DNA from 3 places in the Planococcus sp. MB-3u-03 genome. Region 1 is predicted to be linked to each of the others. Evidence: riboswitches for the same ligand, from Rfam matches in the RefSeq annotation. Region 1 holds a riboswitch; each other region holds the start of a gene.
The links. Region 1 has a riboswitch for thiamine pyrophosphate ahead of CW734_RS09630 (ABC transporter substrate-binding protein). Riboswitches for the same ligand answer to the same signal wherever they lie in the genome.
Positions count from the first base shown of each region.

Region 2: it holds a riboswitch for thiamine pyrophosphate, as region 1 does, so the genes downstream of both, CW734_RS14910 (lipoate--protein ligase family protein) here and CW734_RS09630 (ABC transporter substrate-binding protein) in region 1, are expected to answer to the same signal.
Region 3: it holds a riboswitch for thiamine pyrophosphate, as region 1 does, so the genes downstream of both, CW734_RS10150 (YkoF family thiamine/hydroxymethylpyrimidine-binding protein) here and CW734_RS09630 (ABC transporter substrate-binding protein) in region 1, are expected to answer to the same signal.

Region 1 covers NZ_CP025135.1:1,658,496-1,668,936, reverse strand. Annotated here, with positions in the region: gene CW734_RS09645 (ABC transporter ATP-binding protein) at 1-571, opposite strand, end outside; partial or broken gene CW734_RS09640 (ABC transporter permease) at 564-1,327, opposite strand; gene CW734_RS09635 (thiamine-binding protein) at 1,327-1,620, opposite strand; gene CW734_RS09630 (ABC transporter substrate-binding protein) at 1,620-2,627, opposite strand; TPP riboswitch at 2,755-2,865, opposite strand; gene CW734_RS09625 (putative quinol monooxygenase) at 2,962-3,258, opposite strand; gene CW734_RS09620 (MarR family winged helix-turn-helix transcriptional regulator) at 3,290-3,718, opposite strand; gene CW734_RS09615 (nitroreductase family protein) at 3,825-4,472, opposite strand; gene CW734_RS09610 (GNAT family N-acetyltransferase) at 4,589-5,152, opposite strand; gene CW734_RS09600 (hypothetical protein) at 6,599-7,129, opposite strand; gene CW734_RS09595 (hypothetical protein) at 7,368-8,078, shown strand; gene CW734_RS09590 (PQQ-dependent sugar dehydrogenase) at 8,748-10,070, opposite strand.
Region 2 covers NZ_CP025135.1:2,735,495-2,745,935, forward strand. Annotated here, with positions in the region: gene CW734_RS14900 (DUF4825 domain-containing protein) at 68-565, opposite strand; gene lipA (lipoyl synthase) at 613-1,557, opposite strand; gene CW734_RS14910 (lipoate--protein ligase family protein) at 1,554-2,393, opposite strand; TPP riboswitch at 2,481-2,587, opposite strand; gene CW734_RS14915 (STAS domain-containing protein) at 2,734-3,753, opposite strand; gene CW734_RS14920 (hypothetical protein) at 3,888-4,118, shown strand; gene CW734_RS14925 (pyridoxamine 5'-phosphate oxidase family protein) at 4,186-4,608, shown strand; gene CW734_RS14930 (RrF2 family transcriptional regulator) at 4,635-5,069, opposite strand; gene hmpA (NO-inducible flavohemoprotein) at 5,286-6,467, shown strand; gene CW734_RS14940 (IucA/IucC family C-terminal-domain containing protein) at 6,564-7,247, shown strand; gene CW734_RS14945 (VLRF1 family aeRF1-type release factor) at 7,277-8,140, opposite strand; gene CW734_RS14950 (DUF3243 domain-containing protein) at 8,304-8,615, shown strand; partial or broken gene mdrP (multidrug efflux MFS transporter MdrP) at 8,665-9,940, opposite strand; gene CW734_RS14960 (ATP-dependent helicase) at 9,972-10,441, opposite strand, start outside.
Region 3 covers NZ_CP025135.1:1,760,721-1,771,161, forward strand. Annotated here, with positions in the region: gene CW734_RS10120 (amidohydrolase) at 1-266, opposite strand, end outside; gene CW734_RS10125 (M20 metallopeptidase family protein) at 278-1,288, opposite strand; gene CW734_RS19715 (hypothetical protein) at 1,326-1,448, opposite strand; gene CW734_RS10130 (hypothetical protein) at 1,658-2,449, opposite strand; gene citZ (citrate synthase) at 2,895-4,013, shown strand; gene CW734_RS10140 (protein adenylyltransferase SelO) at 4,171-5,631, shown strand; gene CW734_RS10145 (hypothetical protein) at 5,695-5,907, opposite strand; TPP riboswitch at 6,090-6,194, shown strand; gene CW734_RS10150 (YkoF family thiamine/hydroxymethylpyrimidine-binding protein) at 6,275-6,880, shown strand; gene CW734_RS10155 (ECF transporter S component) at 6,873-7,454, shown strand; gene CW734_RS10160 (ABC transporter ATP-binding protein) at 7,447-8,877, shown strand; gene CW734_RS10165 (energy-coupling factor transporter transmembrane component T family protein) at 8,918-9,607, shown strand; partial or broken gene CW734_RS10170 (IS3 family transposase) at 9,741-10,441, shown strand, end outside.

The sequences.
Region 1 (10,441 bases):
CTTCTTCTATATTATGCGTGACGAAAAGAATCGAGCGTTTATTATGCTGCCAAATATCAAGCAGCCATTTTTGCATTTCTGAACGGGTGAATTCATCGAGCGCTGAAAACGGTTCGTCCAGCAAAATGAGCGGCTGTGGGCTCAATAGGCTGCGGATAAAGGCGGCGCGCTGCTTCATGCCGCCGGACAATTGGTGCGGATACGATTGCTCATAACCTGCCAGGCCTGCTTTTTCCATCATTTGAATGGCTGCTTGCTGGTCTTTGTGACCGGCGATCTCAGCCCCTAACAAAACATTGTCCAGCACGGTGCGCCACGGAAGCAGCGACGGGCTTTGCGGCATATAGCTGACGGAGCCTTTTTGGCCGTTGATGTTCTCGCCGCCCAATAGAATACTTCCTGCATCCGGCTCATAAAGCCCGCCAATTAAATGAAATAACGTGCTTTTACCGCTGCCGGAAGGGCCGAGCACGGCGACAAATTCATCGTCTCCTATATTCAATGATAACTCTTTCAGCACTTCGGTCCCGTCAAAGCTTTTCGTCAATTGCTCAATCGCCAATTCAGCCATTCAAATTCCCTCCCCCGCTCGTTTTCCAGCGGATGACCCGCTTTTCGAGTAACACGATCGCCGCAAAAAATAGCATGCTCAAACACATGATCAACAGGATCGCGACAAATACTTGCGTCGTCCGGAATGACGACGAGGCGAGCGTCATATAGACGCCGATGCCTTCCTGCGCCCCGAGCCATTCAGAAATGACAGCGCCCATGACGCTATAGGTCGCCGCACATTTCCAGCCTGAAAAGATCGACGGCATCGCATGCGGCCATTCGAGTTTCCAAAAATCTGGCGTCTGTTAGCTCCGGCCATTTTCATATAATGCAGCAACTCGCCACTCGTCTGCCTGAACCCGTCAAGTGCCGCGATAGTGATCGGGAAAAACACACGAGAATGATGATAATCAGTTTCGGCACAAAGCCGAAGCCGAACCAAATGACCAATAGCGGCGCCAAAACGATAATCGGGATATTTTGCGATAAAATCAACAAAGGATAAAAGGTCTCCCGCAGTTTCGGCACGAGATGGAGGAGCATCGCGACGCCGAGCCCTATCGACGATCCGATAAAAAGCCGAGGATCGACAAACGAATTGTCGCAATCAGATGCCCGCTGTAGTTTTGGCCAACTTTTACCGCTTCCAGCCCGATCTGATAAGGGTCGGCAATAGCCAGTCCGGCACTTCAAACAGTGGCACCAGCACTTGCCAGATGATCAATAAAAGGATGAGGACCAGAACCGGTCTCCATCCTTTTCGCACAATCATCACGGCCGGTATTTCTCCGTCAATTTATCCATCGACGCGCCGCTCGGCTGATACAGCACTTTGATTTGTGAGATGACGTTCGAACTGCCGCACTCGATCATCGCTTCGTTCATTTCTTCGACGATTGAAAACAACTGCGCCAGATCCCCTTCCATCGTCGTCTCCAATGGATTGACTTGGTACGGGACGCCTGACTTTTCAATGACGGCAATCGCTTTGTCCACATACGGAATAACGTCTTCCCCGTTTTTGGTTTTCGGGATGATTTGAATACTTAATAGTGCATTGCCCATCAGTTTTCCTCCTCCGGTAAAAATTCATTGGTGTATGCCTGCTCGACGTCCAGTTCCTCATCCAGCAACCCGTTGCCGAACATCCAAGCTGCATAATCCGCCCACACTTGCTCTTGTTGTTCGCCGAATTTCGCGGCATCGTCCTGATATTTCGGCGACAGCCATTTCTGGCTCGCATTCACCAGTTCCGGGTCCAAATCTGGTACCGCTTCGATCAAGATCTCAGCTGCTTGTTCCGGCTCATCGATGGCGAATTCATAGCCTTGCGACACTGCTTTGGTGAATGCACGAACGGTTTCCGGATTTTCTGCAATCAAGTTTTCATTGGTCATCAGAATCGGGGTGTAATAATCCAGTTTGTCCGAGTAGTCCGTCAAATACTGCATGTTCAATTCATCGCCGCGCAGTTCGGCTTCAATTCCCGTCCAGCCGTAATAGATCCACGCAAAATCAATGTCGCGTTCGACCGCTGTGAAAAAGTCGCTATTGCCGATATTGACGATGTCGACTTTTCCCACATCGGCATCGTCTTGTTCCATGATGGACCCAAGCACTGCTTTTTCGACCGGCGCGCCCCATCCGCCGTAAGTTTTCCCTTCATAATCACTCGGCGATTCGATGCCTTTGTCTTTAGGTGATGCAAATCCGGACGTGTTGTGCTGGATGAGCGCCGCGATCGAGACGATCGGGATTCCCTGGACTCTCGCTTCCGTCAAGCTTTCCTGTGCCCCGATGCCGAATTCCGCCTGGTTGGAGGCGACCAATTGATTGGCGCCCGCTTCACCCGGCAAGATGATTTCGACATCGAGCCCTTGCTCTTCAAAATAGCCCTTTTCCTGCGCCACATACAATCCGGTGTGGTTGGTATTTGGCGTCCAATCCAACACCATCGTCACTTCTTGTAATCCCTGTTGTTCATTCGCCACATCGCTGCCCGGATTTTCCGCTTCGTCTGTACATGCCGCCAGCAGCAATACCGGCGCAATGGCAATCGTCCATTTTTTCATCTTGTTTCCCCCTCTGAATGAATTCATAAAAGATGATTTCAGGAGCTGATTCAGGGGACATATCCAATTGCGGATACAAAAAAGCGCCCAAGGTTATAGAAACCTTGGGCGCATATCATCGCAGAATAGACCGATTTGAATATGTTCCCTCCGCTGGTATTAGCCAGTTCAGGTTCCAAGGGTCAATATCTCACGGATATTCTCTCAATCGGCAACACCGATTCCCCACATGTGTTTTATGAAATTAGCATTTGTCTTTCAAGGTCTATCTTGTCACAGTTCACCGAGATGTTCAAGCACTGTCTGGCATCTCATTTGAACAAACAAGTTTTTCTTACATTGGGACAGCTTCACCGCTATAGACTTTGAGTTCCATCGGCGCGCTCATGAATCCGGCTGCTTTTTTCGAAAATGCCGTGAAATGCTCGCTCGCGTTATGGGCTTCGATTGCTTGCGCATCTTTCCATACTTCGACCATCGTGTAATGGCCGTCCTGCTCGACCGATTTCATCAAATCGTATTGTACATTGCCTGGTTCTTGACGCGATGCTTCAATAAGAGTTTTGCCTTCATCTAAAAACGCTTGTTCTTGGTCAGGTTTTACTTGCAAATGTGCGTGGATAATCATCATATGTTTTCGCCATCCTTTAATTTATATTTTTTTAATAATCAACGATATTGTCTTGCATACGTTGTAGCATATCGCTTAGCGCATCCACTTCCTCAGACGTGAAATCGTGGAGCATTTGCTTAACGAAGCCCATATTTTCTTTCCGGTATTCGATGATGCGCTCGCGGCCTTCATCGGTCAGGCTGACAAAAATCACGCGGTTGTCCTCTGGATTTCTGCGCTTCGTGACCATTCCGCTCGCTTCTAGCTGTTTCAAATGACGCGTAATCGCGGCGCCGTCGATATTGACCAATTTTTGAAGCGTCGATTGATTGATTTCATCCACCTTATACAGTTGGGACAATAATTCATAGCGTGACGCACTGATACCTGTGCAGCGCTCGAACTTTGGGCTGATCTGATTGGTCAGGCCCTTAAACTGGTGCAGCATTTGTTCCTGCTTTGAAAATGAACACGGCATAGAAAGACCTCCTAAATAATCGATGAAGTCAATTGATAGCTGTGCCCACTATTCATTGACCAGTCAAATATAATACATAAATACCGAATACTCAAGATTGGCTGGCTTAGCTCCAGGTCGTGGTCGTCTCGACCGGCAAGCGGTACGACTGGAAGCCTTCGTTGGCGGCTTTACCAATCGTGAGAAGCATGACTGGCACATACCGCTCTTTGTCCAGGCCGAACGTTTCAGCGATTTTTTCCTTGTCGTAGCCACCGATTGGGTTGGTGTCGTAGCCGAATGCACGGGCAACGAGCATCAATTGCATAGATACAAGCCCTGAGTCCAATAGCACGATGTCTTTCATCTGCTCTTTGGACATGCCTTCATACAAAGGTTTGAAGTAGCCGACTTGGAATTCTTTCACTTCTTCCGGCATATAACCGAGTTCTACAGCTTTTCCATAAATCTCTTCTGCGTACTCAATGTTGTTGAGGTCGCCGAACACGGCAATGACAGCTGATGCACTCATCACTTTTTCCAAGTTGAAAGATGCCAGCGGCGCAAGCTTTTCTTTTCCTTCTGCGCTGTCGATAACAACAAAACGCCAAGGCTGCATATTGATGGAAGATGGCGCCGTGGAAGCCTGTTTCAGGATTTCGGTCATTTCCTCGCGGCTGATTTTCACGTCCGGATCGTATTGTTTAATGGAACGGCGCCCATTGACGATTTCATTGAAATCATTGGTTTTTGTTTTGCAGTGTTCATGGTAAATTGCTCCTTTTCTATCCTAATTGTTTTGAGAAATATTAATTGACCCCTCATTAATTGATGCCTCACATAATATAAACCCGTTAAAGAAAAATGCAACCAGAAAGTTTTACAGGATTTTTATCCATAAAAAGAAAGGCTTCTGCAGCCTTTCTTGCTTTTGCTTTTGATAATCGCTTCGATAATTGCCATGATGATTTCGTCTGAAAACGCCCCGTTGTAATGGAGCACTACCCGCAAGACCCTTCTCTTTAAGCCGTTCTTTTCATAAGCGCGTATGCCCCGCTCATTATGGCTGAACACTTCCAATTGCAGGCGGTTGAGCTTCAGCACATCAAATACAAATTTCAGCTCCAGTTCGATCGCTTCTGTGCCATAGCCTTTGCCCGTCAGTGCCATCGCATTCATGGTGATCCTAAACCCTGCACTCTGGTTGCCCTGGTCAATATCCAATACTGACAATTCACCAATCAATTGATCCGTTGCGTACAAACAGATCGTAAAATCGTAGCGCGTGTCGTCCTGTTGGATCTGTTCGATATGGTCTTGGATTTGCTCAAGCGAAAACCTGGCTTTTGTTCCGGTCATGTATCGAATTTCCTCGTCTTCGGTGTGATCCAAGAACAGCTGTGCATCTTCTGCCTTAACTGGCCTCAAGTATATCCGTTCATTGATTAGCTTCATGATTCTATCTCCAATCAAAATATTAAGTTGAAGCATCTGGGTGAAGACATCACCCAAAAGAATTCTGGGAAAAAGGCATGGCACTATGTGTAAAAGACGCTGAGGAATTTATTCGGCTTAGCGAATTGGCATCAGCAGATTAATAAAGGGAGTCAAAATATATCAAGATTTTAATGAGCATCCCTTTAAATATAGAAAAGCATCATATAAAATAGGATTGGCAAAAACTAATGATTAATCCGTAAATGACTGTCTTTTGATGAAAGATAGAACGCACCCTATCCCCATACCAAGATGGGCAAAAGCCATTGGGATTTGGAAAAGCATTATCTGTATAATTTTCCCAAGCCCGCCGGATGCAAAAAGTAGAAATCAGAATAGTGACAGCTCCAGTGAGCAATAAATGAATTACCCGATAAATTTGAAAACCATTGTCTCCTCCTAGCCTATTTCTTACAAAAGCGTGAATTTCAAATCCTGAACTTATTTTTAGGTATCTCTTTTTTAAAAATGGGATTAAAACCGGTGAGCTAACATCAACAGAATACCAGAAATAACCATAAAAGGTTATCAATCTATTGTGTTTAACAAAATATAAACAGGGAGGCAGCCATATTATTGGTTGCCTCCTGTTTTATACAATCAATCTAAAAGACAATTTGATAACTCAATTGCGTTCAATTTGGAACATTGACGAATTTTTAGTAATAATCAGGAAGTTTCAAATAATTCTTCCCCAATAATTACAGCGTAGTTTATTTTTGGAGATTTAAGTATGGAATAGTAAAAGTGATCGAAGAAAGCAAAAGAAAATAAACGCCGATGAACATAGGGATATATGTATAGGCATCAATCAAATTGCTCGATGTTTCCCAAGATTCAGCTCCATAAGGTCTTGATGTTACAATAGCAAAGAGTCTCCGTTGAAAGCAACGATTAAAGAGATAAGTGCGATGAAAAGAAGACGATCGATAGAGCGAATGACTTCAACAAGCGAATAATCATAAGTGGTTCTCCTTTAATAGTTTTGATCAATCCTTCGGTTAAACCAAGATAAAAGACATCATAGAGTGAAGGTACTTTCTTACTTTTGAACTCTATTCAGTAATGGCTGTAAATATTATACCTTCCATGCTAATTTGAGTTTCCTTTTTCATTTCACCTATTTCAGCCCATCCGATATATACTATGCCGCTTATAAATGCAATAATACTCAAGGCATGTAAAGAAGTTCCTGTGTAAGACAAAATATATCGAATAACTCTTCGTCCCACGTGGTAGTGGCGCTTCCAAATATGGCTGCGCTTATATTTTTTGCAGAGTACAACATCGCAGCAATCAAGATAAAATCGTTCCAGTCCCTCTTCGATTCAATCTAATTACCCCTTATCTACTAAAATTTAGTATATATGCGTGTCTATTATATGTATATAAAAATCTTGTCGATTAAATAGATTTAGTAATAAAATAATTTATAGTAAAGAAGTTTGATACATAATTATCAGAACTATGGATATAGGCGTCATCAAATTCACCACTCAAACCTACGAACATCTCCAGGAAGAACTTTTCTAGAAACGCTATTTGTTCTGCGTTTAACTTGTAACCAATCAATTCCACTCCACAATGTTCAGACGAAAATAGCGGTTCGCCTTGCTTTTCTAAAAATAAGGAGAACCACTTCAGCCTGCCTTTAGTATCAAGAGAACGCGTAAGAATAAATTCTTTCGCTTTTTCATTTAATTGTCCACTTGCAATAAGCAACTGGCCATCGTTATCATGTTCTACATTCGGCAACGAATTTATAATATCTTCGAATTTTGCGCTTTCTTCTTTCCAACAATGGATTTCAAATGAATCTGCATACTCAAAGAAATACTCGATCATCGGTATCCAAAACGAATAGTCTTCTGCGTAAGAAAATGTTTCAGGCGTATCCGCCATGCTTGTAAGTTCATAATGCATATTGTCTTTCATCTTCAGCCTCCGAAATTTTAGTCATTCGACTAGATTCTCTTTCTTCACTAAAAAACCCTATCGTCTTATTAAATATAGTTTCAACTGCGCAACACTTCTGAAGATTAAAAGGTTATTCATTATTTGGAGTCGAAGCAGTACAATATAAAAAACCATCACATATTAATCATGATATTTTTTTAATTTCATGAAATTCTGCCATTCACCAGATCATTCCATCTGACAGGAGGCTTGGGTCATGCTGTTGATACCGTTCTTGATCGGCATAGTATTTATCTTGATCCATTTCTTCGCGAGCGTCCTGGTGCCTCGAGATAAACTGAAGCAAGTGAAATGGTTCTCGTTTTCAGGCAGGCTAGCTGTTTCGTATATTTTTATCTACCTGCTCCCCACACTTCATAAGCAGCAAGCGGCGATCGAAGAACCGTACCGGCAGCTAACGATGGAGTCGGAAATCTATTTCATCGGCCTTCTCGGTGTCGTCTTATTTGTCGGCATTCAAATCGTCATTCAGCAAAATTATATTTCCCACACCTCTACTTTCTGGTCTGTCATCGTGTTTTATGCTTTCTATAACGCGCTCGTATCCTACTCTGTCCTGTCATTTGAAGTGTCAGCCATTCAAGCTTTGTTCTACTGCGTCGCGATCGGTCCGCATTTCATGGCGGTCGCCCATGATATGTGGCGGAAGTTTCCTGTGGAGTACAATAAATACGGTCGTTATATACTGGCTGTCGGCATTGTCGCCGGCTGGATTGTCGCTTTGACGACTGAACTGACGCCGCTGTTCAAATCGATCGTCTTCTCGCTCGTTTCCGGCGCCATGATCTTCACCGTATTCAAGCACGAATTGCCGAGCGAAAAGGACACGCATTTCCCGACTTTCCTTATTTCCGTCATCCTATACTCTGCGATTACGATTACACTGAAATTTGTGTTCGAATGGTAGATATCAAAATAAGCCCGGCACAGTTATGAACTGAGCCGGGCTTGTTTATTTTCGCTTCTCTTTTTCATAAACCGGTTCCATCATTTCAAAACAGATTGATTGCTCTATAAGGAATGATGTCTGTAAAGAACAAAATAAACGAGAACACCGTAATACCTATTCCTAACCAAAAATACTTTTTCCAACATTGTATGACGACGCCGAGCAAGAACACTGCAGCGGGGATTAGCCAGAGTGGAAAGATAACTTCAGGTGATTCCGGTCCATATTCGGAGATGAAGCCAGCTGCAAACCAATAAGATATGGGAAGTATAAAAAGTCCAGCTATAGGAAGGTATACAATACGCAGAAGTATGATGGTTAATTTTATAAAGAAACCTCCTCTTCATAAAACTGAATACGAAGCATAAATAACCTTATTAATGAAATGTTTTCGTATTAAAGCAATCGATAACCCCTTGGTAATTTGGGTAATTATACCATAAAAGACAATGAGAGTTGCTGATGGTTTCAAGCCCCTTCTCCTACAGCCATTACACTTTCAATCTATTCAAACAGCAAAAAAACAGGCATTCATGAGAATACATGAATGCCTGCTTATTTAATATTTTCATACCGCTCAAATTAATGACGCTGATATGAGAGTGGATGCTTTTAGAGAATAATAAATTATTCTGCTGCAGTAATCTGGTAAATCAGACCGCCATCAGTGCTTGCGATAAGCGCGCCATCTTCAGTTACAAGAATATCACGGAAACGTTGGACTTCATCAGTTAATAGACGTTCTTCTCCAACGATGATGTCATCTTCAATAACGACACGTACAATATAGTTCGGCGCTAAACCACCGATGAACAAATTGTTTTCCCATTCAGGAATTGCGTCATTATCATAGAATGACATACCACTTGGCGCACTTGTTGGATCCCAATAATATCTTGGTTCGACAAAGCCCTGCGCCTCATGCTCTGAAATACCATCATTGATTAATTCACCAGTGTACTCGATACCATAAGAAACAATTGGCCATCCATAGTTGTTCGCTGGTTCAATGATATTCAGTTCATCCCCAGCTTGTGGACCGAATTCAACAATCCATAAGTCTCCTGTTTCAGGGTTGTAATCTATGCCTTGAATATTACGGTGACCATAGCTGTAAATACCATCCAGTGCGTCTTCATCTTCGACAAATGGATTTGAATCTACTGGCTCTCCATCTTGTGTAATGTGAATGACTTTACCTAAGTAAGCGTCCAAGTCTTGTGCACGTTCACGAATTGGATCGTCTGAACGCTCACCAGTTGTTAGGAATAGGTTGCCTTCCTCATCAAAGATAATACGGCCACCATAGTGTAAGTCACCCTCATATGCAGGTGTTGCTTGGAAGATCACTTCAAAATCTTCAAGTGAGGATTCATCTTCTGATAAAACACCTTTACCAACAGCAGTGACAGTACCACCTTCAACATCTTGAGAAAATGTCATGAATACTGCTCTTGATTCGTCAAAATCAGGTGCAACGGCTACATCAAGCAACCCGCCTTGGCCTGAGTTATTTACTTCTGGCGTACCTTCGATTGGATCTGAAACAGAGCCCTCTTCAAGGTTTACAATAAGAAGTTCTGCTGCATCTCTTTGTGTAACAAGTAAGCGGTTTGGTTCAAACTCTACCATACCCCAAGTCACGCCAAGACCCTCAACCACAACTTCCTCATTAAGTTCTGTTTCAGTCTCTACTGCAGGTGCTCTAGTTTGTTCTGGAAATGCTGGTTCAAACTCAGTGACTTTGGGTTCAGTTTCTGCACTTTCATTTGCGCCCTCGTCTGCACTTTCCTCTGTTGTAGCACCCTCATCTGTACTTTCTTCTGTTGTAGCATCAGAGTCATTCGTTGACTCTTCTTCTGAAGCATCTTCATTGCCACAAGCTGCCAAAGCCAACACAGAACTTAGAACTGTGAGGGACATTAATCTTGACCACGAATTTTTCGTCATTAGTGTTCCTCCCTTTTTCTATTTAACACACTATATTCCTTTCCCAAAACCCATTATTAAAACTTGGTTAAGAATTCCATATCCTAAGTAACATATGAAACTCCTTTGAAAATAATGTCATCATAATTACTTGAAAATGAAAATAGTGTGATCTTTTCATGATTAAAGGAAAAAGAAGTTTATGATAAAGAAATCACTTCTATAATCGTTGTTACATATTTCTCCATATTAAGAGCGGCTGTAAATGTGCTTTTAGGCAAAATAGCAAAGGAGAGATTCGGCTTACCGCTTTCTCCTCTCCCTTCTATATTTATAGCTTCCGATAATCCGGCATTATGTAAACGTACGGATATTAAAATTTTTACTTCCTA
Region 2 (10,441 bases), 1.1 Mb from region 1:
TTCAGTACGATTCAACACAAAAAAGCAGCGGCCTAATGCCGCTGCTCTTTTTAGGTTTCATGCAGTTTTAGGATTGTGTCAACAGCGCATCAATTTTTTGGTCTTCATCCAAATATTGTTCGAGCAGCTCTTCTAATTTCTCTTGCTCATCAATTTCGGTCAAATCCACTTCATACCAAGCTTGCAATTGCTCTCTCGTCAGTTGGTATTGTTCCACGTCTGCTCCTGTGTCGAAGTCAAATTGGACCCACTCCACATTGTCGATCAGCGTAAACAAATAAGTCGCATTATGTGCCGCTGTTTCCTTATCCGATAATGTTGCCTTTTCCCAATCGTAAGAGGCGGTGACTCCATAAGGCTGTTGTTTCGTCTCCAGTTCAAAGCCTGTAAAATGCTCTGCACCCGGCAGCCTGTTAAGGGTGTTGAGAACGGCACTGTTATTCCCGACTGCCGCCCCTTCATATTCGAAGAGGTCTGGTTCCTCTGCCGCAAGCAACGGGCTGCATGCGCTCATAACGAACAGCGCGGTGGATAACAGCATAGCCGCAGCAAGTATTTTTCTCAATTCAAGCCCTCCTCTAAGAAAGGTTTCTATAGACCCGCTCCGCTATTTCAAAATTCGATGCGGTCGATTTTCGCGCCCGTTGATTCGACGCCTTTCATGTATTTGATGCGTTTCTGGACAGCGGTTTCGTTTACTTGCTCATCCGCATGATATGAAGAACGCACCATCGGGCCGGCTTCGCAATGCTTGAAACCTTTCGCCAATGCGATTTCCTTCAACTCCTGGAACTCGTCCGGATGGTAGTAACGGACGACGTCCAAATGCTTCAATGTCGGTTGCAAATATTGGCCGATCGTCATGATGTCGACTTTGTGCGCCAACAGATCATCCATCGCTTCGATAATCTCTTCTTTCGTTTCCCCGAGCCCAACCATGATGCTTGATTTGGTCGGCACATGCGGTGCGATTTCCTTGACCCGCAATAGCAATTCCAGTGAACGATCGTAGGTCGCTCTCGCACGGACGCGCTTCGTCAGGCGGCGCACCGTTTCGATATTATGGTTGAAAATATCCGGTTCGCTGCTCATCAACATATGCAGGCTCTCGTAATCGCCTTTCATATCGGACGGCAAAATCTCGACGGTCGTTTCCGGCATTTTCCGGTGAATGGCACGGACGGTTTCCGCAAAAACTGCAGCCCCGCCGTCTTTCAAATCATCGCGGGCCACCGCTGTAACGACGACATGCTTCAAGTTCATGATTTCCGTCGATTCCGCTACGCGCTCCGGCTCGCCCCAATCCAGTTCGTTCGGCAAGCCGGTTTTGACCGCGCAGAACCGGCACGCTCTTGTGCATGTATCTCCCAGAATCATGAAGGTCGCGGTGCGGCGTTCACTCCAGCATTCATGGATATTCGGGCATTTTGCTTCCTCGCATACCGTGTTCAATTTTTTCTCGCGCATCAATTTCTTCAGATCATTATAAGTTTCGTTCGTGTTCAATTTCACTTTCAGCCATTCGGGTTTACGTTCACGCTGCTTTGTTTTTGTCATCGCATAAGTTCCCCTTTCTCTTCTCGTCGGTGGTTCCATTCTTCGCTTGCGTATTTGGCTTCGAGCACGCGCACTTCTTCTAGCAGTTCAGCTGGTGGTTCGAATTTTTCCAAAAGGATGCCAAGCCCCGTTTCAAATCCATCCTTGAATGCCTGTTGTACTTCTTCTAAGCTTGCCGGTTCTTGCAGGAGTTCGTTGATCGCGACGGCGCGTGTGCGGAAAGCTTGGCGCGCCCTTTCCTTCACCGCTTCACTCGGGTAGACAAACAATTCGAACAAACGGTTTTCATCCAGCTGCAGCGGAATAGATCCGTGCTGCAAAATGATGCCTTGTTTTCTTGTCTGCGCGCTTCCTGCCGCTTTCCTGCCCTCAACAGTCAATTCATGCCAAGACGGTTCTTCAAAGCATACCGCTGAAGATTCTTTCGAACGCTTCCTCTCCGCAGCGAGTTGTGCTTGAATCCCTAAATTGCGGTAACCTTCAAGTAAGCCTCGGGAAATGACCAAATACGCTTCTTTTACTGATTTCGGCATGGATGGATGATGTTCCGGAATCACTACGCTGTAAGTCAATTCCTGATCGTGGAGTACGGCTTTTCCGCCGGTCTGCCTCCTGACCAAGGGTATGCCCAATTGCGCAGCTTTTTCGAGATCGATGCTGCCATTCAGTTTCTGGAAAAATCCCACTGAAATCCCGGCTGGCGCCCATCCGTAAAACCTGAGCACAGGTTTCATGCCCGTCTTGCGCTGCCAGTTCATCAATGCTTCGTCCATTGCCATATTGTGGGCCGGCGTGCAAAGCCCCGACTCCATATAGCCCCATGTTTCGTCCAAAATATCTCAACTCCTCTCAGCTTATGCATGACTCCAAAGCCCATAAAAAAACACCGCTTTCCATGGGGAAGCGGTGTATGCAGGCAAAAGGAAGCATACGTACCACTTCCCTACGCTGGCATGGTCCAGATCAGGTTCAAGGGGTCCAAGCATTCGCTCGTCTCAGCCAGTCAATTCCGGCTCCCCCAGTGGTCAGCTATGTATAGTTCTTCTCGAGCTTATCATTTCTTTCAAGAAATCTCAATATACTAAATAGTATTTTCTTTATATTTTTATCCAATTTATTCAAAAATATCCAAAAAAGATTTCCCTATACGTTTTGCTGATAGGGAAATCTTTATTATTAGATAATCGTCTTGCCGTTCTGCGCCAACGCGAAGTGGATGCTGTGTTGAAGCGTACGGAAGCATTCATAGCCAGAGAGGTCTACGCCCGCTTCTGTGATGGTCATGCTGGTGTGCGGTGAAATACCGGCCAGCACCGTTTTCGTCCCGATCAAATTCGCGGCCGACCCTAATTTTTCGATCAGCATCGCCGCATGCTGGTTGAAACTTTCATTCAGCCCGGTCAAATCGAGGAGCAAGTAACGCGCTTTGTATTTCGGCAAATTCTCAAGCGTTTTGGTCAATAACTCTTCAGCACGCGCTTCATCATAGCGTCCGAGAAGCGGAACGACCACAATATCTTCGAGCACTGGAATAAGCGGTGAAGTGATTTCCCGGATCATGTCATGGAGATCCGCTGTCTTTTCATCCACCAGCTGTTCGAGTTCGCGGATTTTCTCCGATTCTTTGCGGCGTGCCAGTGTATGGATGTTCTTTTCAATCGTCTCTTCTGACGGGAAATAGCGGATCAGGCATTCATCATGCCCTTCAATCTGCGAGTGGACCACTTCATACCAAATGCTGCGGCCGAGGAGCGAGCTGAAGATTCCCGCGTAATGGGCCGGCAAGAAACTGCCGCCGGTCTTTTTTCCTTGTGCCACATTGATCTGATATTCCCAGCTGTTTTTCAGCGTCACTTCCAAAGTGGCGGCTTCTATATCCAAATTGCGGATGGATGCCAATCCCCAGCCAGCTGATGCATATGTATTGGTTATAAGTTCCGAAGCTTTAAAAACGGAAATCCCGCCCATTTTGTGGAAATAATCCCCCACTACCTGGCCTTGGCGAAATCCTGTCGACTCCAAAACGACAGTTGCTGCGTCTTCCCCAGAGATTTCCTCGATGGAATCAAAGAACATTTTCATCGCAGTGGAAGTCCAGAACAGTACGGAATTCTGCCCTTCAAAGAGGAAGCGCCCTTGTGGGAGATCCCATTCAAAATCCAGGCCGCCCACGTTTACCTTCGTTTGTTGCGTCATTGTATAGCCATCCTCCTTATTTAGCACTATTAAATAATCATACGCCAGCCGGGTATCCCCAGCAAGTTCTAATGTTTTAAAGCACTCCAATTAAGGAATAGATAGACAAGAACGCTAAAGGAGAGGTGCTAACGATGGCAGAAAAAGACCGTTTCAACGAAAAGGAACGAAAAACAAGCGACGGAGCTCCAATGGACAATCCTGAGCAAGTTAAGACAGATAAAGAAACCATGACAGAAATGCACGAAGAAGAAATGAATGTGGATTCCATCCCATTGGAAGACTTGAAGCAGGACATGAAAGACGAAAAAAATCCCCGTGATACGAAAGATGATTCAGCAAGCGAGGAAAAACATCCAGAATGATTTCTTCTGCGGGCTTATCGCCCGCAGTTTTCCTGGCAAACGATACTACTGTAAAGGAGAGATTTGAATGGCACAACAAGAATTAAAACAACAAGCATTGAAAATTTTGGAAGACAGCATGATCGGGACTTTGGCAACGATCAAAGACAACAAGCCGCATTCCCGTTATATGACATTCTTCAATGACGAATTTACATTGTACACGGCTACAAGCAAGCAGACACAGAAAGTGGACGAGCTCGAGAAGAATCCTAACGCCCATATCCTGCTTGGCTACGAAGGGGAAGGCGTCGGCGATAGCTTCCTAGAAATCGAAGGCCAGATGTCGCTGCGGGATGACCGTGAGCTGATCGACAAAGTGTGGAACGAACACTTGACCGGCTGGTTCGATGGCCCAGAAGACCCCAACTTGATCATCCTGGCAATTACGCCAACGCGTGTCCGTTTAATGAACCGCAAAGGCAAAGATCCACAAACAATCGAATTATAAAAAAAGCCTCCGCTATCGGAGGCTTTTTACGTGCGCAATAAATCACGTAATCCTTCTTTATTAAATAGAAGATCTTGCAAATTGTATTCATCCAATACTGACAGATACGCATGCAGTGCCTTGCCGAGAACACCACGTAGCCCGCAGATCGGGGAAATCGGGCACATATTGGTCTCTGGATTGAAACATTCCACCAAGTGGAAATCTTCTTCCATTTTACGGACGACCTTGCCGACATTGATGTTCTCGGGACGGTCCGCCAAACGAATGCCGCCTCCCCTGCCCCTGACCGTCTCGATAAATCCCGCTTTGCCGAGTTCGAATGTCACTTTCATCAAATGGTTTTTCGATATATGATAAGCATCGGAAATTTCCTGTATGGTTGTCAGTTTGCCATCTTCTTTTGTTCCCAAATAGATGAGTACGCGCAATGAATAATCCGTATACATCGTTAATCTCATTGGTTTCACCTTCCCTGCACGTTTATTATACGCGCCGCCATAATTTCTGGAAAGGAAACGCATCTGCAGAATCGGGGCTTTTTCAGCCCATTATTCCATGTGTGACTTTTCTGTGAAATGAAATGTGTCTAAATTTTAAAGATGTATTTTAAATATATCTTTTAAACTCCTTTCGGTTTATAGTGGGATTATAGAAAACAAAAGGAGAGATTGACTATGTTATCCGAACAAACAAGAACCATTGTCAAATCCACTGCCCCTGTATTAGCTGAACACGGAAAAACCATCACCACCGTTTTTTACAGCAATATGTTCGAAGCGCATCCGGAACTTTTAAATATTTTTAACCAAGCCAACCAAAAACAAGGCCGCCAGCAAACGGCGCTTGCCAATACTGTGTATGCAGCTGCGGTGCATATCGATAATCTCGAAGCGATCCTTCCAGCAGTTGTCCAGATCGCCAATAAACACGTCAGCCTTGGCGTTAAAGCTGAACATTACCCAATCGTCGGGGAATACTTGCTGAAAGCGATCAAAGAAGTACTTGGCGATGCGGCGACAGATGAGATCATCAATGCCTGGGCAGAAGCATACGGCGTCATTGCCGATGTCTTCATCAGCATCGAAAACGGCATGTACGAAAAATCCGAAACCCAGGAAAACGGCTGGAGCTTCTTCAAAGACTTCACCATTGCACGCAAAGTGAAAGAAAGCGAAAACATCACTTCGTTCTATCTAAAACCGGCTGATGGCAAGAATGTGCCGAGCTATGAAGCTGGCCAATACATCACGGTTCGCCTTGCGATCCCTGGAGAAGAATTCCTTTTCAACCGCCAATACAGCTTGTCACAAGCATCACGTCCGGATGAGTTCCGCATTTCCGTCAAACGCGAAGCCGATAACGACCCGAACGGAATGGTTTCCGTCTACTTGCACGAAAACATGAACGAAGGCGACACCATCGAAGTGAGTGCGCCTGCCGGCGAATTCGTGCTCGATACAAAACGCGAAACGCCAGTGGCATTCGTCAGCGGCGGCGTAGGTATCACGCCGATGATGAGCATGTTCGAAACCGTTGCAACGCAAACACCGGAACGCCCGGTTTCATTCCTTCATGCAGCACGTAATGAAACTTTGCATGCATTCGACAAAGACGTCCAAAAATACGTCGCCACAATGGACAATGCAAAATACAAAACTTTGTATTCCGATGAACCGCAAGGCTATATCACTCGTGAAATCCTGGAAGATATGGTCGATGCAAGCGGCGAAGTATACGTTTGCGGACCGGTTCCATTCATGGAGAAAATGATCAGCGAATTGCGTGCACTCGGCATGTCCGATGAACAGATCCACTATGAATTCTTCGGCCCTGCTGTAGCCCTGCAATCCGTCTAAACAGCAAAAGCCGCTTCCCGATTGAGGGAAGCGGCTTTTTTGATGCTTGGCAGCCCCGCCCTATTCCGGTAGCATGGAGAAAAAGGGGGAATTGAGATGCACTTGCCTATGGCCGTTAAACAAGCACTCCAAATGCAATCGGTCATCGTCGACCGGCTTCCTGCCCATCCCTTTTCTTCTTCCAATCCGGAGATATTGATTGAAGAGTTAAAGGACTGGAGCGGAACGGAAAACAATGGAGTGGCTGTTTCTTATTTTTTTCGCCAAATCGCATTATTCGTGACGGCCCAATTCAGCTTAATCCACCAGCAGGGCGGATATTTCAAGACCCCGCCTGAAAAACTTGGCTATGGCCGGATACAGAATTACGGCTTGCCGCTCATTTCTTTTCACGTCGAGTCAGCTGATTTCATTGAAATTCCCGCTGAACAAAGAAGCGAAGCTTTCCGGTATGTATTGATCGGGCAGACAGATGCGCTGCTCCGGCAATTGCGCCGCCACGCAAAGATATCGCCGATTACGTGCTGGGAAAATGTGCTCGGCTCACTTGCTTGGTATTACGCAAACCTTCAAAGACACTATCCGCGGATGGCCGCTGAAGATCTCGAATGGCTGATGGAAGACCAGAATTGGGAACCCCTCCGCAAATCCCAGTGGCGCAATTTCATCGGCACCACGCCCCTTGAACGGGCAGTCTCCGTGCCAATGCGGAAAACTTGCTGCTTGTATAAGGAATTGGCGGCGTTCGATACATGCACGTTTTGCCCACAACCCCATTAAAAAAGCTCCGGCTGGGCCGGAGCTTTTTATTATTTCTCGAAAACTTCATGCAGAATCTTGTCTGCACTATTATTGATCAGGTTTTTATGGATGCAGCTGTTGGGCTTTTTGTGGAGCGCTTTCGAAAATGACTGGGCGTGCTCAGCTTCCCCGATGACGTGGATTTCTTCCCAGCGCCGCTCTTTTTTCAACTTCTCGATTTTCGCGCCCATGTCTTTATAGAAACGGTCCAAGTTTTCTTTTAAACGGTGGTCGAGTTCATCGACAGGGCTTCCCCCGCCGCTTCCCCCGATGACCGGGCTGTTTCCGCCAGCAGCGCCGCCGCCAGTCGAACCAGCGCCGCTGCGGCCTTGGATGCGCCCCGAGCTTCTGACGCCTTTTTGCTCAGTCCATACTTCAAGGCCTGCGTCGAATTCGTAATAGACTTCTTCATTGACGATGCCGACAGATGTATCAAGCACGCGGATGCCTTTGAAGCTCGGCAGGATCACGCCTGCATATGGATATGCTTTGTAGATATAGCGCAATTGGTCGAGTGCCGGTTTGTTTTCCCATTGGAAATCGGTTTTGACGGAAATCTGCAAATGCTTCACCCAAAACAGGTCGTCTTGAGTGGATGCAAAAATAACGACACCCTTCTGGAGGTCGCCTTGATTGTCCAATATTTCCTTTTCCACTTTTTTACGTAATTCTTTGTAGGCTTTCAATTCCTTTTCATCTTTTGAGGCGGTCAAATACTCGTCGAGGCGCTTCAGGCCGTTCTTCAACTGGATCTTCCAGGCCCCGTTCTGTGCTTCACGGTCTGCCGGGTTCGTATTGAGATATACACTCAATACACAGCGGTCTTCACATTCGAATTGTTTCAGCTCTTGGATTTCGTCGTATAATGTCATTCACCCATCATCCTCCTTTAATCCTTACTTGTTATCTGAATACCCCAACCGCCTGTGCTTAAACGGCAGCCACCCTTTTCTTTTTCAATATTCCAACGTTTAAATTGTCCTGTCTGTGGTAAACAATTACTAGCAACAAAAAATGACGAGGAGTGAATTATACATGGAAAACATTGATAAAAAAGTAGAAGAGAAATTGAGCAATACGGATAATAAGAAGAAAGAACAGATTTTAGCGGAATTCTCGACTTTCATCGACTATTTGGGCGATAAAGTTCAGATGGGCGAGAAAATGGGCTTAAGCGAAGAGCGCATCGCGCAGCTGGCGTCTAAAGTAGCCGATTACCTGGCGAAAAAAGAAGACCCGAAAAATAGCGAAGAGTACCTATTGCAGCGCTTATGGCAAGTAGGCGACAAAGAAGAGCAGCATATGCTCGCCCATATGCTAGTCAAGTTGGCAAAAGAACAGAACTGATCACGCAAAAAGCCTGAGCTTAACCGCTCAGGCTTTTTCCTACGCTCAGCTATGCGCTTATGGCAGCTCTTTTTTCATATAAATGGAACATCCATAGATAAACGAATCCGCTCAACACCGCGAATGCCCCAAGGATGATAAATGTCCAGCCGAACCCGAACCAGGCAGTCATCGGGATGGAGACCGGCGCAATCATCCGGCCAATCGTATAGCGCAGGCTCGCCGCGGCGAAATACTGGCCGCGCATCGATTCGGGCGCAAGTTTGGAAATGAAGCTCTGCTGCAGCCCGACAATCATCAATTCAGCGAATGTGAAGACCGCCATCGCCACGAAGAACATCCAAAACCATGATGTCATCGGGAAAATCGCCATCGACAATCCAAACAACATGGCCGAGAAGAAGAACACCCATTTCTCGGGGAACTTGGTCATCCAACGCGTAATGACGACTGTCAGAAGTGCCACAATCAAGCCATTCTCCGCAAGCAGGATACCGAAAGACGTTTCCCCGGTCACCGACCATTCACGACCCAGGAAGTCCAGGATCGTTTGGCGGTCAATCGTTTCCTTCAAGTAGACCGGGATGACAAGGTCCAGTTGCATGAAGGTCTGCGCTCCCAATACTCCCGCTACGACAAACAATAAAAAGACACGGTCTTTCAAGATGATGCCGTAATCCTTCACTTGCGAAAGCAATGTGCGCCTCTCCATCCAGTCGCTCCCCTTCTTTCCATTTATCCATAACTTCAGCCGATAAGGTCTCTTCAGTGTACAGGCGCAATAATAGCCCGAGCAGCATCGAAATGATGGCAACTGCCAACAGCAACTCGAAACGATAAGAGAAAAACAGCACAGCACCGAATAAAGGGCCGATAACGACGGCAATATTCAAGGTCGTATAGAACACCGCAAATACATCGCTCCGGTATTTTTCAGGAATGACGTCCGCAATCATCGCCTGGCTCGCTGGCCAGTACAAGGAACCGCACATGCCGGCCAGCGTGAACGCCACGAAACTGAGTTCGGGCGAACTGAGCCACGGCGAGTTTGCCGCAGCGAACAGCAAGAACGCAAAACCCTGTGCCACAGCAGCGGACACGAGCATTCGCTTGCGCCCGAAACGGTCAGCAAAATAGCCGCCAAATAAATTGGCAGCTACGGAAAACATTTGGGAGACGATCAACAATAGCCCCGCCAGCCCTTTCCCGAACTCTTCGGCAAAATAAATCGCCAAGAACGGGAATACCATCCAAAAACTTGTATTCATGAAAAACTCGCCCACCAGCCGGACTTTCAGACTGCGGTTCCAATCCCTGATCTTCATCTATATTTCCTCACTTCTGCGTCTATCTTCATCACACCAGTTCAAGCAATTGATATTGCAGGCAAATTTCCAATAGAAATTCTTTATGCTCTTTGGCAAACTGGATGCCGACTTTCTCGTCGTCCAACTCCGTAATCCGCCCATTCCCGAAGACGCGATGGCGAATTTGCGCCCCCACCTGCAATTCCTCTGTGGAACTGACAGCGTCCGGGTTGTGCGGCACTGTAATTTTCGTTTTCGGCGCTTTCGTTGCGGAACGGTTGAACGTTTCCGCTTTCTTCATTTTCGGCAAGGCGATGCGCCGCACTTCTTCCACAAAGCGCGACTCCTTGTCGTAACTGAGCAATTCCAGATGGCGTTTCGCCCTTGTCATGCCAACATAGAACAAGCGCCTGGCTTCCTCCAGCAAAGCGGGATCATCGGCGTCTTCTTCTGTTGGCACAATCCCTTCGACTAAATCGATCAAATAGACCCGGTCAAACTCCAAGCCTTTTGAGCTGT
Region 3 (10,441 bases), 100 kb from region 1:
AGAAAATCAGGAGGTACGCCATAGTCGAGTGCACGTTGTTCTTGTTGTTCCAGAAATTGCTGTTCCGGTACGCCCATGCGTTCATCGCTCGTCAAAAGATCGGTGCCATAAAACTGTTCAAAGCCTTTACTGGCTAGCTGTTCACTTAATTCGTAAGTTGTCACATATTCCGCAAAGCCGATTTCAGGATATTTATGCCGTTTACGCCTTTGCTCGATGAGATGCGGTTCGATTTCTTCCATAAACCGCTCAATAACATCTGCCATGTCCATTCCTCCTATTTATTCAATTCTGCGAGCACATCAAGCGTTGCCTGTGCCATCAGGCCGGTTCCGATCGACAATGCCTGTTCGTCGATCATAAAGCCCGGGTCATGGAGCGGCTTCTGGTTCTCCCCAACCGATGTTCCGAGCCAGTAGTAAACGCCTTCGTATTTTTTCAAGAAGCGCCCGAAATCTTCGCCTGCCATGCTTCCGATCACTTCTGGAGCAGATTCAGTACCTAATTGCCTCTTGGCAGAGTCACGAACCACTTCAGCCCAGCGTTTCGTATTGACAGTCGCCGGATAGCCATCCGAATAATCAATTTCACACGAGCCGCCCATCATTTCAGTTGTGCCTTTGACGACTTCGTGGAAGCGTTTTTTCAATAATTTCTTCGTTTCGTCTGATAAGGAACGGATTGTGCCTTCCAACACCACACTATCTGCCACGACATTATAACGGTAGCCTCCCGAGATTTTTCCGATCGTGATGACACCAGAGTCCATCGGGTTGGCGTTTCGGCTAATGATGGTTTGGATAGCAGACATCACTTGGTTGGCGATGACGATTGCATCAATCGTTTGATGTGGCATCGATGCGTGGCCGCCCGCTCCATGAATCGTGACGTGAAAACGGTCAGAATTCCCCATGATCGCCCCGTCAATGACGCCGACTTGACCGGCCGGAAGTCCAGGCCATACGTGTTGTGCCAATATGACGTCCGGCTGGTACCGTTCGAACACGCCGTCTGCCATCATCTGATCCGCACCGCCAGTCGGCGCATTTTCTTCGGCTGGCTGGAAAATGAGCAATACCGTTCCTGCGATTTCGTCTTTTTGTTGCTGGAGCAGTTTCCCAACGCCCAAAAGCATCGCTGTGTGCGCATCATGTCCGCATGCATGCATTTTTCCATCAACTTTGGATTTGAATGGAACATCCGCTTTCTCCGTAATGGGCAAGGCATCGATATCGGCGCGCAAGCCGACCGTTTTCCTGGCTTGCTCCTTCGATAACGGCCAGTACACCTGTTTTGCATATCCAGTAAAGTAATGGATGCCATATTCATCGAGCTTTTCTTGTATTTTTCGAAGTTTCCATTTCTTCGCCGCTCAGTTCAGGCTGTTCGTGGAGATCCCGGCGAAACGCGCGTATTTCTTCAAATAACTCTTGTGCTTGTTGTTTCATGGCTGTCACCTACTTTTCGTATTTAAGGAAATAAACCTTAATCATTCCGTTAATAAAAAGTGTACCGTACTTAAGCAGTAAAATGCTACCACCATTTTGATTTTCTGAATATCCTTTCAATAAAAAAGAAGCCTTCGCTACTGCAAAGGCTTCTTCAGAAGTCGAGCTATCTTAATTTTACTGAACGGTGTTATAGTATCGAATGAAATTTAGCCGTATAATGTGGCGAATTGACTTTTGCGCTGCTCGATGGCAGTGAAAATTGCACAATCGTGCACTTCATTGTATTTGATGCCGAGTGTTTCCAAATATTCAGCCAGTTCGGCGTAAAGCTTCTCATAGATTTCCATGAATGCCGGGTCGGTGAGTTCGCTGATCGTTTTCGTATAGTCATCCGCCTGTTCCGTTTCGCCCGCTTGCCTCATGACATACAGCTCGCTTAAGGTATGGATCAAATGGCGGAATGTGCCTGTAATGTATGGGGTAGAAAAACTTTCTTCCTTTTTCGCCAAGACAAACGGCAAGCTTCTCAAGAACAAATCTGCCGAGCCTTCCATCTCGTGTCGGATCACTGAACTATGGACCTGACAGAAATACGTCTGCCAGCATTGGTAGCTGTCACTCTTGTCCAAATCCTGCCATTCGGCATGCCGCCGGATGTCCATGTTCTGCTTGAAATGCTCAATTGCCTGTCCGATGACAAAGGCAATCAAGGGAATGGTGTCATCTCCCGATATTTCGATTCCGATGATGCTTTTGACGCCAAACGGATGATGGACGGCTTTCTTGCCGTCAAATTCATCGTCGATGATGCCGTATTCAGTGAAGATCGCATGGCTGAAATCTTTGCGCTCATTGTAAAAGAAAAGAAGTTCAATTTTATCTTTGAAATTAAACGGTTTATACGCTGTTTTCGCTTTTTTCACCATCGCCGGAATATCAATTCCCGGCTCTCCATCCATTAATTCAATATAGCGGATCCCTTGTTCCGTAGTTTTCAATGGTTTAACTCCTTCTGTGTATGTCCATCTTTCTCCATTTTTCAAGTCATTTCCATTCTCATATGGTTAGCCCTATTATAAGAAAAACCTTTTCAAAAACACAAGCAAGAGCTTTTTCCCTTTTTTCACACCGCGTAAACATTCCGATAGCTGACCCGCTGGCATCCTTGTGAATTTCTTATATGCTTTACTGTACCATTTGATGCGCATAAATTATAATTCCCCTGTCTCTCAGCTCATCAATTAACTGCCTCAAGCCGTTTTCCGTGTTTCAGCTCCCCAATTCCTGCGACTTGCTAATTTCCTGTAAACTTACATAATAATCAGTTAAATCCGGTCGTGAAAGCGCAGGCTTTATTTTTGAAACCAGATGAAAGCGCTTTAAAAATAGCGCAACTTAAAGCCCCTGACCGGCAAACCAGAATGATCAAAAGGAGAGATTTTTATGACAGCAACAACTAAAGGTTTAGAAGGTGTAGTCGCAACACAATCGGCGATCAGCTCGATCATCGATGATACCCTTACATACGTCGGCTACAATATCGACGATCTGGCGGACAACGCCAGCTTCGAAGAAGTGATCTACCTCTTGTGGCACCAGCGTTTGCCGAAGGCAGACGAACTAGCAGAGCTGAAACAGCAGCTTGCTGACAACATGGCGGTACCGCAAGCGGTGCTTGACCACTTCAAGACATACGACATCAAACACGTCCATCCAATGGCGGCACTGCGCACAGCGGTCTCCATGCTCGGCCTCTTCGACGAAGAAGCGGAAGTGATGGAAGATGCGGCGAACTACCGCAAAGCGATCAAAATCCAGGCGAAGATCTCGACGCTCGTGACGGCATTCGGCCGCATCCGCGCCGGCAAAGAACCGATCCAGCCGAAAACGGATTACAGCTTCGCGGCGAACTTCCTGTACATGCTATCTGGCGAAGAGCCAAAAGACATCGAAGTCGAAGCGTTCAATAAAGCGCTTGTACTTCACGCCGACCACGAACTGAATGCTTCGACGTTCACGGCGCGTGTCGCAGTCGCGACCTTGTCTGACGTCTATTCCGGCGTGACGGCAGCGATCGGCGCCTTGAAAGGCCCGCTACACGGCGGCGCCAACGAGCAAGTCATGAAGATGCTTACAGAAATCGGGTCCGTCGAGAACGTCGAACCGGTCATCAAAGAAAAACTGGCGAACAAAGAGAAAATCATGGGCTTCGGCCACCGCGTCTACCAAAAAGGCGACCCGCGCGCGAAGCATTTGCGTGAAATGTCGCAAAAGCTCACAGAGCTTCGCGGCGAATCGAAATGGTATGACATGTCCGTGAAAATCGAAGAATTGGTGACCAGCGAAAAACCGCTTCCGCCAAACGTCGATTTCTATTCGGCTTCGGTCTATCACTCGTTGAACATCGAGCATGACTTGTTCACGCCGATCTTCGCGGTATCCCGTGCGTCGGGCTGGCTCGCGCACATCCTAGAGCAATACTCGAACAACCGCTTGATCCGCCCGCGTGCGGAATACATCGGGCCTGGCATGCAGACCTATGTGCCGGTTGAAGAACGTTAAATCAATTAGCACAAGCTTGAGCCTCACCTTCGACTAGGGTGTATGGCTCAAGCTTTTCTATTTGAACAGCTAGCCCCCTTTGGTTGTTTCATGGATTTCATTGCGGCTATAATAACAGGAAAGACATACCAAAAAATCGATGATAGGAGGCGCTCGCATGAATCATACAGAGAGCGGCTGGAAACTGCGTAATAGTTATGCAGGCCTGCCAAAAACCTTGTATGCCCCGATGAAAGCCAACCCGGTCCCATCACCTGAACTTGTTATCGCAAACCGAGCATTGGCAAAATCACTTGGCCTGGACCCTGAACAGCTAGACAGCGCTGAATCCCTGCAAATGTTTGCAGGCAATCAATTTCCTGAAGGCGCTTTCCCACGCGCCCAAGCCTATGCCGGCCATCAATTCGGCCAATTTACGATGCTCGGCGACGGCCGTGCCATCCTAATCGGCGAACAGCATACACCGGATGGCGAGATTTTCGATATCCAATTGAAAGGCGCCGGCATCACGCCCTTTTCCAGAAGCGGAGACGGCCGCGCTGCACTCGGGCCCATGTTGCGGGAATACATTATCAGCGAAAGCATGCATGCGCTCGGGATTCCATCGAGCAGAAGCCTGGCAGTCGTGTTGACAGGAGAAAAGATCCAGCGCTACTCCGCAGAGCCTGGAGCAATCCTCACGCGGGTGGCCTCGAGCCATATCCGCGTCGGCACTTTCCAATTCGCAGCGAAATACCGTTCGACTGAGGACTTGAAAGCTTTGGCGGATTACACGATCAAACGGCATTTCCCAGACATCCCCGGGCCAGACCGCTATATCGAATTATTCCGCCGGACAGCGCAGCGGCAAGCTCCACTCATCGCGAAATGGCAGCTCGCCGGTTTTGTCCATGGCGTCATGAACACGGACAATATGGCGATCAGCGGCGAAACGATCGACTATGGCCCGTGCGCTTTTCTGGACCGCTATGATGAATCCGCGGTCTTCAGCTCGATTGATGCTGGCGGCCGTTATGCTTATCGCAACCAGCCGCTCATCGGCGGATGGAATTTAGCGCGTTTTGCAGAGTCTCTGTTTCCTCTTTTAGATGAGATTCCGGAAAAACAGGCCTTGTCGTCTCTCCAAGGAGCGCTCGAGGAATATGTAAATTCGCAAAAGCAATTATATTTGGCAGGCATGCGCGAAAAACTCGGCTTGTTTACAGAAACGCCAGAAGATGAACAATTGATCGATGCGTTGCTGGAATTGATGCAGGAAAAGCAAGCGGATTATACCAATACATTCCGTTCCTTGACCTTCGAAGCAGTTGAAGAGCCCCAACTGGCAAACGACCCGGCTTTTAAAGCCTGGCACAACCGCTATAAAGCCCGCCAGCAACAAGAAGGCCGCCCAGCACAAGAAATTCTGGAATTGATGAAAAGCCGGAATCCGGCTGTTATCCCGCGCAACCACCGCGTGGAAGCGGCACTGGAAGCGGCAGCGCAAGGCGATTATGAAGTGATGGAAAAGCTTTTGGATATCCTTCGAAATCCATATGCCCATTCCGAAGAACAGCAGCCGTATACGGCGCCTCCACCGCCTTCGACGCCTCCATACCAGACCTATTGCGGAACATGAACCAAAAAAATCCCCTGCCTCTTTATCGGCAGGGGATTTTCTCTATTGTGCTTGTCGATTCGATCACTGTCCGTCTGTGACTTCAGAGACACTGACCATTTTGACTTCGTCCATCTTGAATTGGTAATACGTATCGTTGTCGCCGATAAATTCGCGGAAATCATCCGCATCCAAACCGCTGACCGCTTGTTTCGGGGTATCGGCTTCGACGGTGCTGACCGCTTCGACGCCTGCGCCGAAATGATAAACGACGCGGAATTTTTTTGTTGATGCCATAATAATTGGATTCCTCCTCAAATGCTTGTCTGCTTTAGGTTTACCCGATTTTTTAGGGAGTATTCACCTCAGCCATCATTTTCTCATTCTCGATGAAAATAGTAGAATCCCTTTACTTGGGAAAGTATTTGACTTACACTTTAGCCATCGGGAAAACCCGACACTCAAAACCGCATACCGTTTTTCTGCACTGGGGGTGCATATTTTGCTGAGATGAGAGCTTTCGCTCCGATCCCTTATGACTCGATCAGGTTAGGACCTGCGTGAGGAAGTGCGGTGACTTTCCGACATGACTACGAAATATGGAATAGTGGCTGCATCTTCACGGATGCGGCTTTTTTGTGCATATTTTTAGGAGGGATTCCATATGGAACCATATTCATGCGGCACCAGCCCGATCGTCGGATTTCGCTTTTCCTTGCATCCGATGAGCGGCAATTTCATCAACATCATCAAAGGCGCGTTAAAGGACATCGACACGTCCAATGTGTGGATGCAGACCGATGATGTCTCCACCGTCATCCGGGGCAAACAACAGCATGTCTTCAATGTCGCGAAGGCGCTCACGCTGCATGCAGCGAAGACGAAGGAACATATCGCCCTGTCCGGCACCTTTTCAGCTGGATGTCCAGGAGATACCGCGGGCGATGCGTATTTGGACGCCCCGGATGAACCGGCAAACCAAGACGACAGCAAGCAATACGTTTCATCCCAATTCGCACTTTACCCGATGAACAATCCCGATTATATGAAAGTTATCTACCGCGAAGTGGAACGTGCAAAAGAGTTCGGGGTATGGAACGATTCCATGCATTATGCTAGCGGCATCCACGGGGATATCCATAAGGTCTTTTCTTTTTACGAAACGAGCTTTTCCAGCGCGCGCTCCGCTAAACACCCCCATCTCGTGATGACCCTATCCATGAGCATCAACAGTCCTTCACACAAAACAGGCGGTGAGGATCATGCTTAAGGAATGGAAGCTGAAAGAAATTGTCCTTATGTCATTATTTGGCGTCGTGTTCGGCATTGTCTATTTGCTGTTTTTACATATCGGCAACTTATGGGCAGGCGTCATCGGGCCGCTTGCCTATGAATGGATGTTCGGCATCTGGTTTATTGTGTCCATCATTTCGATGTACATCATCAGAAAGCCCGGTGCCGCTTTTTTGCCAGAAACCTTGGCCGCTGCTATCGAAGTGATGCTTGGCAACGCGATCGGCCCGAGGCTTATCCTATCAGGCATCATTCAGGGGCTTGGGGCAGAAGCGGCGTTCGCACTTACACGCTATCGGCATTTCCATGTCGGTATCTTGATGCTTGCTGGTGCAGGGGCAGGAGTTTTCAGTTTTGTTTACGGCTATTTCCTATCGGGCTATGCTGCCTTGGATCCTTCTTTCGTTGCCTTGATGTTCACGCTGCGCGTCGCGAGCGGGGCGATCATTGCCGGTATTGGCGGCAAGTACATCGCTGATGCGCTACTTGCGACCGGGTCACTCCGGGGCTATGCCATCGCGAAAGCGGAAAAAGGCGATGCCCGTGCTTAAGCCGATTTTTCAATTGGACGACTTCAGCTTTCGCTTCCCCGATTCGGCACAGCCAACTTTGCATACTATTACGCTGGTGATTCATCCACAGGAGCGCTTGGTCATTACAGGGCCAAGTGGATGCGGAAAGTCCACGCTTCTCTATGTGCTGAACCGGCTGTACCCGCATAATTGCGATGGCCAAGTTTCTGGCACCGTCAGGATCTTCGGGCGTACATCACAAGAATACGAACCTGGTGAAGCCAACCGGAAAGTCGCAACCGTTTTTCAAGATCCCGACAGCCAATTTTGCATGCCGACGGTCGAAGAAGAACTCGCGTTTACTTTGGAGAATCTTCAAGTGCCCAGAGAAGATATGTCTGAACGCATCGACCGGATTTTGCACTTGACAGGCCTAGACGAAATTCGCCATGGCATCATCCAAACTTACTCAGGAGGGATGAAGCAACGCATCGCCACAGCTTGCGCGTTGATCATGGAGCCTGACTGTTTGTTGCTCGATGAACCGCTCGCCCACCTCGATCCGGTGACGGCGAAAGAGTTTGTCGCTTGGTTGGATCAATTGCAACAGGAAAACGGTCTTGCAATCGTCGCCGTCGAGCATAAATTAGAGCTATGGGGAGAATTTTTCGAACGGGAGATCAGCCTTTCGGAAAACGGCACCATCCAAAAAGACCAAGCCTACACCAAAAGACACGCGCCTTTACTATCGAAACGCGAGGCAGCAAAACATACAAAACTCTTGTTTGAGGCCAGGGATATATCCATTACACGAGCATCAAAAGCTTTGTTGCACGGCGCAAGCCTTCAACTTTATGTAGGTGAAGTGATGGTCATTGCAGGGCCGAACGGAAGCGGGAAATCGACTTTGCTGAAAGCCTTATGCGGGATAATGAAACCCGATAGCGGCACGATTTCGGGAGCGTTTGCCGGATTTGTCCCACAATCGCCCGAGCAGCTGTTTCTGTCGAAGACTGTAGAAGAAGAATTGTCGTATTCCGGAAATTCCTCTCCTCATGATGTGAAAGGTCTGCTCGAGGCACTTGCCTTGGATCCTATTGCTCAAGCCCATCCTTTTTCCGTGAGCCATGGTCAAAAACGCCGTGTGGCCATTGGCGCGATGCTAGCCGACCGTCGCCAAGTCCTGTTGCTAGATGAACCGACGGCAGGGCAAGACCTCAAGGCATTGATGGAGCTCCATCACCAAATCACTAGCCGGGCGCAAGACGGCTGCGCGTTGATTGTGGTGACGCACGATATGAATTTTGCCTTGAGCATTGCGGATACGATTTGCCTGATGAAAGACGGCAGATTATCCGCTCCTCTTGAACCACAAGAGCTTTTTTCAAGCCCTGCCCTGCTGGCAGAGCACCGGTTATATTGGCCGGAAAAGGAGGAATCCTATGCGACGTCTTTTACATGAAATGAACCCCAGCTTAAAATTTCTTGCTGTCACTGCATGTATGCTGGCGCTCGCGTTTTTTTTCAACCCTTGGACGCCACTGATGTTTTTTCTAGGCATCGTACTGGTGCAATTGCTGTTTAGCCAAACCAATTGGAAACTTTGGTCACTCGTTATGCTGCCTTTTGTGTTCGGCGCATTCGGTTATTTCTGGACGACCTTGGTGTTCGGCGAGTCTGGTGATGGGCCTGTATTATGGACAATCGGCATGATCGAAATAACCGCTCAAAAATGGGAGCATGCGTGGTCATTGTCATTACGCGTCCTGGCGTTTTCAAGCATTTCGTTATTATTTGCCTTCACGACCAATCCGGTCCGTTTTATCCAAAGCTTGATGCAGCAAGGAAAACTGTCTCCGAAATTGGCTTTCAGTGTGCTGATCAGCTATCAATTCCTTCCTGTTCTAAAAACGGAATTCGAGCAGTTGCAGCAAGCTCACCGGCTCAGGGGTCCGGGTGCGAAACCAACGCCATTCAAACGAATCACAGCCTTGCGCCGCCTGCTCATCCCCCTGCTTGCCGGTGCTGTCAGAAAAGCCGAGCGCGCCGCCTTCGCGATGGAAGCGCGGGCGTTTACCGGCGCAGCAAGATCTCATTACCAGGAAATCAAGCTTGGGCACAAGGATTATGCATTGCTCGGCATGTTTTCATTGGTGCTCGCCTTAAGTTGCAGTGCAGTTTTTTGGACGTAATAAAACAACACCTCCGCAGTGAATAATGAACTGAACCCCAAATGGTAGACACTTTAAAAGTGCCCCATTTGGGGTTTTTCTGTTTTCAGACCCCGGTATACTGAACATATCTACTGGAACGGGAGAGGTTGTCATGAGTAAAATCATCTTTAACGAACATCAACGACGCACATTGGAAGCGAACCGAATGTCAAAACGGTCTCGGATCGAACGATTCAATACACACCTGAATTTAAGGTGAAAGCCGTCAATGAAAACTTGCAGGGCAAAGGTCCGGCGCAAATTTTGCCGAAAATGGATTTGACCTGACGGTAATTGGATCGGACAAACCGAAAGAGACATTAAAACGTTGGCGGAAAACGTTCCGACTTTACGGCGAAGAAGGGTTTTGGGAAGAGCGCCGTGGAAAAGGCAGTACCGGCCGGCCGTCTACCCAAAAAGCTCTCTGCCGAGAAAAGTTGGAAAAGGCGGAAGCGCGCATAAAATACCTGGAAGCCGAAAATGAGTTGCTAAAAGCTCGAGGAACTCGAGAGGCAGGCGAAGAAACGCAGCTGACCCCAGCGGAAAATTCGAAGCGATCAATGTGGTGGTCCGGAAATTCCAACTGAAGAATATGGTGGATGCCCTCTGCCAGACAGCGGAAGTCAGTCGAAGTGGCTACTATGCTTGGCTGAAGAAAGTGGAACAGCACGCCATTCGCGAAGAACAGGACTATGAAGATTACCTGTTGCTGAAAAGCATCTACGATGCGCATCGTGGGAAAGTCGGGTATCGCACCTTTACATGATCCTTACGGAACTGCTGGAAACCCCGATGAATCACAAGAAGATTCTG